Regions from separate parts of the Paenibacillus sp. J22P90 genome, predicted to be linked through region 2. Evidence: predicted binding sites of a transcription regulator. Region 2 holds the regulator's gene; each other region holds the start of a gene.
The links. The regulator LexA, encoded in region 2, represses DNA repair genes until DNA is damaged. The targets are predictions, from matches to a motif close to CGAACATATGTTCG.

Region 1: addB (helicase-exonuclease AddAB subunit AddB) is a predicted target of LexA. The motif match lies at 2,038-2,051, and genes of this name have one in related genera.
Region 3: recA (recombinase RecA) is a predicted target of LexA. The motif match lies at 1,283-1,296, and genes of this name have one in related genera.

Annotation. Positions count from the first base shown of each region.
Region 1 is NZ_JCAUAY010000005.1:50,088-53,375, reverse strand. It holds gene addB (helicase-exonuclease AddAB subunit AddB) at 1-1,890, opposite strand, end outside; gene AC58UX_RS17570 (class I SAM-dependent rRNA methyltransferase) at 2,157-3,288, opposite strand, start outside.
Region 2 is NZ_JCAUAY010000004.1:591,809-595,096, reverse strand. It holds gene AC58UX_RS17085 (aminopeptidase) at 1-805, shown strand, start outside; gene lexA (transcriptional repressor LexA) at 1,207-1,824, opposite strand; gene AC58UX_RS17075 (LysM peptidoglycan-binding domain-containing protein) at 1,970-2,371, shown strand; gene AC58UX_RS17070 (DUF896 domain-containing protein) at 2,505-2,690, shown strand; gene AC58UX_RS17065 (HAD family hydrolase) at 2,730-3,288, shown strand, end outside.
Region 3 is NZ_JCAUAY010000005.1:438,032-441,319, forward strand. It holds gene AC58UX_RS19530 (competence/damage-inducible protein A) at 1-1,195, shown strand, start outside; gene recA (recombinase RecA) at 1,366-2,409, shown strand; gene AC58UX_RS19540 (regulatory protein RecX) at 2,484-3,200, shown strand.

The DNA.
Region 1 (3,288 bases), on a different contig from region 2:
TTTTTCCGCCATCTGCGCAGGAATAACCCCGTCATTCACACCTAAAATGTAAGCATAGCGAATCCCGCTAGAGCGAGTCCGGTCCATACTTCCGATCAGCAATTGATCCATGGAAGGCGGAACTAAGCCTAGCTTCATGCTTTCCATTCCTGTTTCTATAAGGCCGTTGAATAGCTCCAAAGAGAGTTCATCATCGCCCATGGTTTCAACTAATTGATCCAGCATATCCATGACACTGTTCCACATTTGACCATGTTCACGAGCCTTTTCCGGCTTGCCGTCACGTGTGGCTTGCTGAGTCCATGCTTCCAGCTTCTCTGGAGCTTGAACCGTGACCAAAAGCTCATACACCGCTTCAACCTGACTTTTAACCGTACGGGCCTGTGCCAGACGATTGGCTAGCGCTAACAATGGACGTACAACTAAAGCTTTGCTAGCATTTAACGCTTGAAGCTCCACATTTTGTGCCTGACTCTCTTGTTCCGCTTGCTCCAAATTGACACGAAATTGATACGTCCATGGCTTTCCATCCGTCCATCGATACCCTTGAATACCGAAGGCTAACACATAATTTTCTAATTTATCAAGATCCGTCCTTGACGAAGTCGCATCGAGAGGAAGCAATAAATCGGTCTTAATACAACGAAATACGGCATCGTAATGCCAATTATGCTGAACTACTTCTAGGGCAGACCGAATAAATTCCACGAGTGGATGATGAAGTACCGACCTCTTTTGATCGAAAAAATGAGGGATTTCATGATCCGTAAGCACCATGTTTAACAGATCTTGATAGCCTTCCATATTCCGTACCATAACGGCAATTTCACGCCATCGCACACCCTGCTCTCGAACTAAATGCAGCATGTCACGCACAGCGCCTTCAACCTCAGCACGGCGATGAACAGCTTCCCGAATGACGAGCTGATCACCTATCTTTTCTCCAGCGGAAGCCTTGTATTTAGCTGCTCCCCCGCCAATTCGCCGGTCAAAATTGTGCTCTAAATACGCAAGCGCTGGACTATCTTCATAGCGTGGATAACGATCTGGTGCAAGCTGAATCACTTCAGCGGCGTCTAGGCCAAGCTGCCAAATCATCTCCTGCAAGCGAACCATCGTCGTAGCAGTAGGATGGAATAAATCCAGTTCATCCGGTGTATCCCCCGCCTGCAGCTCGCGATCCAGACACAGCGTAATCGTCACTTGCTTACAAGCCGCAAACAAAGCACCAAGCACCTTGAATTCTTGCGGCGTAAAGCCGTGAAACCCATCTATCCAAATCGAAGCGGAACGCAAATAACCGGAGCTTGCTACCTGCTCTGCCAGCAGCGTCAAGTAATCCTCGCCATCCAAGTACTGCTTGGCAAGCTCCATCTCAAACTGGCGATACACCAAATGAATATCGTGCATTTTATCGCGCAATAAGCCGTGCTCACCTAGATTCGTCACACGCTTGTTCTCATGAGCCTCCAGCTGATCAGCGGTCACACAATAGCGTTTCATCTCTGTAAAAAGCTGGTTAAGCCGATCTACGAAGCCCATTTGCTCGGCCGAGTGTCCGAAAAGACGAAGCTTACTCTTGTATTTATGTAAAATGCTCGTTAACAGCAGTTTCTTACCTGTATCATCAATAGGCAGTCTTGCCGTGCCGCCTTCTTCTTGCATCACACGCCAAGCTAAGCGGTGAAAGCTTAGTACTTGCGCGCGAATCATCCCGCGAATGCTTGGATCTGAAACCAACGCATGCTCCGCTTGAAATGTGGCTTGTTCAGGGACAAGCAGAATTAAAGGATCTCCTTCTGGCGCTATAGCTAGCTGCTTTTTCATTTCCGTCAAACAGTGTTCACTCTTGCCGCTCCCGGCTCTACCAATCACGAATCGAATGGACATTCAGGGCCTCCTAACACTTTCCGTCGGAAAGCTTGCTTCATAAGCAATTCTCGTATTCTATCTCTCTATTCTAGCATATTTTTGGTGCTGAGTCGGTGTGGTAGATGATGGAGGGGGTTCTTGGGGACTTACTTAATAATAGTAATACGAACATATATTCTATTATTGTAACATGGAAAATGAAATACGGAAAGGCTTCTTCACAGCACAAAAAAAGCAAAGCCAGAAAAACTCCAGCTTTGCTCTTTTTCAAGAAAACTCACTATTTATTTGCTGCGCACTTCAAATATCGCAAATTTTAAATAATGCCCCTCATCTACGCCTAGAATACGCGGGTGATCCATCCCTGCACCGCGGAATTCAATTAAGCGGAGTAATTTACCCGCATCTGTTGCCGCCGCATGAATCGTTTCAAGGAACAGCTCCGGATGCATGTGATAGGAACAGCTCGCAGTAACGAGATAGCCTCCCTCATTCACAAGCTTCATGCCGTGCAAATTGATATCTTTATAGCCGCGGCATGCCCCTTCAACCGCACTTTTCGTTTTCGCGAAGGCAGGAGGATCCAAAATTACAACGTCCCAAGTCCGACCACCTGTACCAACTGGCTTTGAGGTGTCGATCTTAGCTTGACCAGCAGCACCTGCTGCAGAGCGAAGCTTGCGCTCATCCAAGCCTTTCACTTGCGTTCGCAAATACTCAAAAGCATCCGCAACAACGAATTCAACGCGATCCTCGAAACCGTTCAAAGCGACGTTCGTACGTGCGCTTTCAATCGCATGCTCGGAAATATCGAGACAGGTTACTTTTTTAGCGCCGAATTTACATGCGTTTAACGTGAAGCTTCCCGTATGCGAGAAGCACTCCAGCACAGAGGCACCATCCCAGAGCGGGAACGTCACTACCTTGCCATTTGCGTTCACAGGAAGCATCTGCGTTACGCCATTCTCTTCGATTTCGGTCAGATTGATGCCGCTCCGGTGCCCCCACCCTGTCATCAATGGCTCGATCGCTGCACGATTTTCACGTTGGTCGAAGAAGTAGCCCGTTTTCTGACCTTCCTCAATATCTACGCGGATCCGAAGGCCATTTTCCAAGATATCAACATGCTTTGCGCAGTCTCCATATAAAAGGCCTTTCGTTTGCTTTAAACCTTCCAGTTCACGGATCGAAACGTCACTTCGCTCATAGATCCCTGCTGGCTTCATGACTTGAACCAGTGCTTCCACAATACTTTCTCTGCAGAGGTCCATTCCCAAGGTCAAAAGCTGAACAACAAGCGTGTTCTCGAATTTATCCACAATGAGTCCTGGCAGAAAATCAGCTTCCCCATACACCAAGCGATAAGACTGTGCGCCTTTCACAAAGCGCTGACGATGAAGGAAACATCGTGTAAAT
Region 2 (3,288 bases):
CAAAGCGCCAACAGAAGCATGGGCTAATATTGTGTACGGGGATCTGCCAGAAGAGCAGCGAATTGCTGCGATGTGGGATGCGGTATTCAAATTCAACCGCGTCTATGAAGACGATCCTGTTGAAGCTTGGCACAAACATTTGGATACGCTGAAGGCGACGCACAGCTTATTGAATGCAAGAAGCTACAAAGCACTGCGTTATCGTGCTACGGGTACGGATTTACGTGTTGAGTTGCCAGAGGGGCATATTTGGCTAGGTGGGGATAATGAGAACGCGCGAGGCATCCGTTATGTGGCGAATATGCCGACAGAGGAAGTGTTCACGATCCCGAACCGAACAGGTGTTAGCGGCAAAGTGGCGAGTACAATGCCATTGAATATTAACGGAGCGTTGGTGGATAAGTTTACCTTTACATTTGAAGCGGGTAAGGTTGTAGACTTTACGGCAGAGGTGGGGTACGAACATTTGGCTCGTTTGCTGGATATGGATGAAGGGGCGCGCTACTTAGGTGAAGTTGCACTTGTTCCTTTCGATTCTCCGATTTCTAATGTAAATCGTATTTTCTACAATACAGGCATCGATGAGAATGCTTCCTGCCACTTGGCGTTGGGGAGCTGCTATCCGATTAATTTAACGGATGGTACCAAACTGACGAATGCGGAATTGAAAGCTCGCGGAGGGAATAGCTCATTGATTCATGTCGACTTCATGATCGGTTCAGCAGAGCTTGAGATCGATGGGGAATTAGCGGATGGGACAATTGAGCCGATCTTCCGTGCGGGGAACTGGGTGTTAACGTTCTAATTGTGATTGAAATGTAAGCGAATGGGATCACAAATTGACGAGGACGAAGCATTATGTTCAAAAGTGCAAAAATGCAAAAATGCAAAAATGCAACTCATTACACGAACGTATGTTTGATATGCGAAATGCTTGCAAATAGGCAACTTTTTCTGTGAGTATTCGTCGTTTTGGTGCATCATCGGTCCTAGATGGTGCTTTTTTGCACTAATTTAGTCATTTTGGGGCGTTTTCCCCGAAAGTAAGTGTATTTTTGCATCTTTGACCTTTTGTCCCTTGCGGCTTAGTCAAACCTGTAACCAACTTCTGAATAAAAAAGAGGAGCTACGTGGCATATGCCGCTTAGCTCCTCTTTTATGCTTTTTATGGGCGGATTCCCCCACATTTGTTCGCCTACATCGATGCTACATATCCCGGAACAATCCAATCACGCGACCAAGAATCGTCACATTTTTCAATAGAATCGGTTGCAGCGCGGAGTTCTCTGGTTGAAGGCGGATATGATCCTTCTCCTTGTAGAAACGCTTAACTGTTGCTTCATCGTCTTCTGTCATAGCAACGACAATATCGCCGTTATTAGCTGTTTGCTGTTGTTTTACGATGACATAGTCGCCATTATGAATACCAGCTTCAATCATACTGTCACCCATAATGCTGAGCATGAACACGTTGTTGTCACCGACCATGCTGGAAGGAAGCGGGAAGTAGTCTTCGATATTCTCAGTGGCTGTAATAGGAACACCAGCCGTTACTTTACCTACGAGAGGAACACGAGCGACGGACACTGCGAAATTAGATTCAGCACCATCAAGTCCCAGGATTTCGATTGCACGGGGCTTGGTTGGATCTCGACGAATCATGCCTTTTTTCTCAAGACGCTCCAAATGCCCATGTACGGTCGAACTGGAGGCTAGTCCAACAGCTTCGCCGATTTCTCTAACGGAAGGCGGGTAGCCTTTGTCTTTCACTTCGTTCTTAATGAATTCCATGATGGCTTGTTGACGCTGCGAAATTTTACTCATAAGTTATCACTCCAATACTGGGAATCATTACCCAAAGTATAACATAGAACCCGAGTTCGTACAAACATAAGTTCGAAAAACGATTGACTCAAACATGTGTTCGTGTTATTCTAATATCAGAACAAATGTTTGGGGGATGAATTTTATGTATATGGCTTACTCACAATCGAACGCAACAACTACACGTCAAGGTGCTGCTCACACATCCAGAGGGATGAACAATAAACGAGGTTATGCGAAGTTACTACTTCGTTTCTTGCTGATCGCAGTCATACTTGGTACTGTGTTTTCGTTTGGTGCGATTGTACAAGCCTATGCAGGTGATGGGAGCGTTACAGTAGCTGCATCAACTGCTTCTGTTCAACCATCGGAGAAAGTTGTCCAGCACGAGAAGATTGTCATTCAAAGCGGTGACACGCTTTGGGGAGTCGCAGAACTGCACAAAAAGAAGGGTGAGAACACGCGTTCTTACATCGAGAAATTGAAGTCATTTAATCATTTATCGAGCAACTCATTGCAAGCTGGACAAGTTCTAGTACTTCCTTAAATTATTGATTTATTCATATAAATGAAAGAGAGACATGGCGCTTGAGCTATGTCTCTTTGTGTCTATCCTTGACATTCCTAATCGGTGATGGCAAAGTAGTACTCATATTGAAATTTTGACTGGGAGGATTACAATGAGTGACAGCATGGATAAGACGATTGCGCGTATCAATGAACTAGCTCGTAAGGCGAAGGCGGAAGGCCTGACAGATGCTGAGCTAGAAGAGCGTAACGAATTAAGAAAGATCTATATCAATGCCTTTAGAGGAAACCTGAAGGTCCAACTCGATTCCATTAAGTTTACTGACGAAGAGAAATAAGCCTACATATAGATACTACATTCAAAGGGGAAATGAATGATGACGTTGAAAGCTGTGCTTTTTGATTTGGATGATACTTTGCTATGGGATGATCGCAGTGTAGAGGAGGCTTTTGCTGCAACTTGTGAAGAAGCGGCGAAGCATGTGAATGTAAATCCAGAGGAGTTAGAAGCATCTGTTCGTAAAGAAGCTAGAAGCTTATACGAATCCTTTGAGACGTTCCCATTTACCAAAATGATTGGAATCAATCCTTTTGAGGGTCTATGGGCGAATTTCACACAAGGTGAGGACGAAAACTTCCGCAAACTAGAGAAATTGGCACCAGGCTATCGCACAGAATCATGGACGAGAGGGCTTGCTGCGCTGGGGATTGAAGATCGTGAGCTAGGTTACAAGCTAGGTGAGTTGTTTGCAGCTGAACGTCGCAGACGTCCCTATGTTTACGAAGAAACGTTCCGTGTGTTAGATGCTTTGAAGGGCAATTACAAGCTGCTTCTATTAACGAACGGTTCTCCTGATCTTCAAAAGGAGAAATTAGCAGGTGTTCCTGCGATTGCTCCGTACTTTGATCATATTGTGATTTCCGGTGAATTTGGAC
Region 3 (3,288 bases), on a different contig from region 2:
TACGAATGCGCAATTTATATCGAGGGAATGTGCTGCACATGGGATTGATATGTACTTTCAAACCGTAGTTGGCGATAACGAACAGCGCTTATTAGAAAGTTTGAAATTAGCGGCATCTCGAGCTGATGTAGTCATTTGTACAGGCGGTCTAGGGCCGACTCAAGATGATCTGACTAAAGATGTCTTAGCGGCATTGACGGGGCGCAAATTAGTGCTTCACGAGCCGTCCATGGAGGCTATTACTCACATGTTTTCCTCGCGAGGAATTCATATGGTGGAGAGCAATCGACGACAAGCCCTGATGTTAGAAGGCAGCGATCCCTTACATAACGATACAGGTTTGGCCGTTGGCAATGCGCTGACGTTTGAGGGGACGTATTTTATCCTTTTACCAGGTCCTCCGAAAGAAATGAAGCCGATGTTTACGAACTATGCTGTGCCTTGGCTGAAATCTTTAATGACGAATGAAGTGCCGCTATATTCGAAAATGTTGAAATTTGCTGGCATTGGGGAGTCCAATTTGGAGCATCATTTGTTGGATTTGATTGAGTCGCAATCGGATCCGACCATTGCTCCATACGCCAATGAGGGTGAAGTGACCATTCGTCTAACTACGCGTGCACATACGGCTGAAGAAGGCGAGCAGAAATTACAAGCGACTGAAGCTGAAATTATAAATCGGCTAGGGGAGTATCTCTACGCGGATCAAGACGTGCCTATAGAGACGATCATCTTACAGTTACTCGCAGCAAGTAAGAAGACACTCGCCGTGGCTGAGAGCTGTACAGGGGGCTTGCTAAGTGATTTATTAACAGCCGTGCCGGGCAGCTCACAATCATTCTTAGGCGGTATTATCGTGTACTCTAACGCTTTAAAACATAAGTTACTTGGTGTTCCAATGGATGTTTTGGAGGGGGAAGGTGCCCCAGGCGCTGTCAGCAGCGACACAGCCGTCATTTTAGCTGAGCAGTTGATTATTAGGACAGGTAGTGACTTTGGGATCTCGGTGACCGGAGTGGCGGGTCCAAGCACGTCTGAAGGGAAGCCTGTAGGGCTTGTCTATGTCGGGTTAGCACAAAAGAATGCGAAGACAGAAGTCTTTACTCTCCAATTATCTGGCAATAGAGCGTTTATCAAACAAAGAGCTGCAAAGCGTGCACTCTATCAATTATGGAAACAGTTGAAAGACAATTAGAAATCTACTATAATTGGAGTTAGTTAACGGAAGAACCGTAGCAAAGCGATAACTTTGTTACGGTTTTTTGTTTGTTCGCAGAAAAAACGAATGTATGTTCGAAAAAATGCTTGGCAAACATGCCAAAACAAGTTATCATATACCTATAATGATAGAAGGAAGTGGTCGTTTTGTCAGATCGTCGTGCCGCACTTGATAACGCATTACGTCAAATTGAGAAACAGTTCGGAAAAGGCTCCATCATGAAGCTTGGAGAATCTACACATATGCAAGTTGAAACGATTTCATCAGGTGCTCTTGCCCTTGATATCGCACTTGGAATAGGTGGATTCCCGCGTGGAAGAATTATTGAAGTATACGGACCAGAGTCATCAGGTAAAACAACAGTCGCTCTACATGCAATTGCTGAAGTTCAGAAAGTCGGCGGACAAGCTGCTTTCATCGATGCGGAGCATGCGTTGGATCCTTCATATGCAAGCAAGCTTGGTATTAATATAGATGAACTATTACTTTCCCAGCCAGATACAGGTGAGCAAGCGCTTGAGATCGCGGAAGCACTTGTACGCAGTGGCGCGGTTGATATTATTGTTATCGACTCCGTTGCAGCACTAGTACCTAAAGCGGAAATTGAAGGCGACATGGGGGATTCTCACGTAGGTCTTCAAGCACGTTTGATGTCACAAGCTCTTCGTAAATTGTCTGGAGCAATCAATAAATCCAAAGTTATCGCTATTTTCATTAACCAATTGCGTGAGAAAGTTGGCGTTATGTTCGGTAACCCTGAGACAACGCCAGGTGGTCGTGCATTGAAGTTCTACTCTTCCGTTCGTTTGGATGTTCGTCGTATTGAAACTATCAAACAAGGTAATGACATGGTTGGTAACCGTACGAGAATTAAGGTCGTTAAGAATAAAGTAGCACCTCCATTTAAACAAGCTGAAGTCGATATTATGTACGGTGAAGGTATCTCACGCGAAGGTAGTATTATTGATATCGGGACTGAGCTGGATATCGTGAATAAGAGCGGCGCTTGGTATTCCTATGAAGGTGAACGCCTTGGTCAAGGTCGTGAGAACGCGAAGCAATTCTTGAAAGATAATAAAGCGATCTCCGAAACGATTGAACTGAGAATTAGAGAGAACAGCAACTTAATTAAAGTCGTAGGTCCAAACACGGATGACGAGGAAGATGAGTTGGAAACAGCTTTTGAATAGGATTGTCAGATAGGCTGGAAGAAGCACCTTAACCTTGTGTTGAGGTGCTTTTCTTCATTATGGAGGTTATAGAAGTGAATCACGAAGAGGAACAACAAAATGAGCAACAAGAGGAACAACTACAAATCATAACTAGGGTTGAGAAACAAAAACAAGGAAGACCTCGCTATAACATTTATCTTAATGAGGAATACGCTTTTTCAGTTCACGAAGATATTTTGATCAAACATCGTTTAAACAAAGGTGAATCTTTATACAAGCAAGCGATTGAAGCTATCCTGATCGATGAGGAGCAAAATTTGGCCTACGTAAAGGCACTTTATATGGTTGGAAGACGTCCTCATTCTCTATCAGAGGTAAAGCGTAAACTGAAGGAGAAGGGTTTCGAGGCTCCTATTATTGAATGGGCAAGTGTGAAACTAGTTGAAAACAAATATATCAATGATGAAGAGTTTGCGAAGATGTGGACAGATAATCGGGTCATAACTCAGCGCAAAGGACGTAACTTGATTCGACAAGAACTTCAACAAAAAGGGATCCATCAAGATGTGGTTAAAAGTACCATGGAGTCCATTGATCCTGAGGATGAGTATGCCGGGGCACTCAAAATAGCAAGCACGAAATGGAAGCAAACGACAGGACAAGTGATGGATAGAAAGCGTAAAACTGCGGCATTTCTAATGCGAAGAGGCTACACGGGGTCTATTGTATCGAAGGTCTTGGGCGAGATTATTAGTGAAACAGAGAATGAGGAAATGGCCTTCATGGAAGATGGATTTGATGATATTTAATGGCATTAATTAATTTCGATTTTATTTAATGCAGTTAACTATCGTCTCGAAAATAGTGGGCCTAAATAATCAACTCTTTGACATTCGC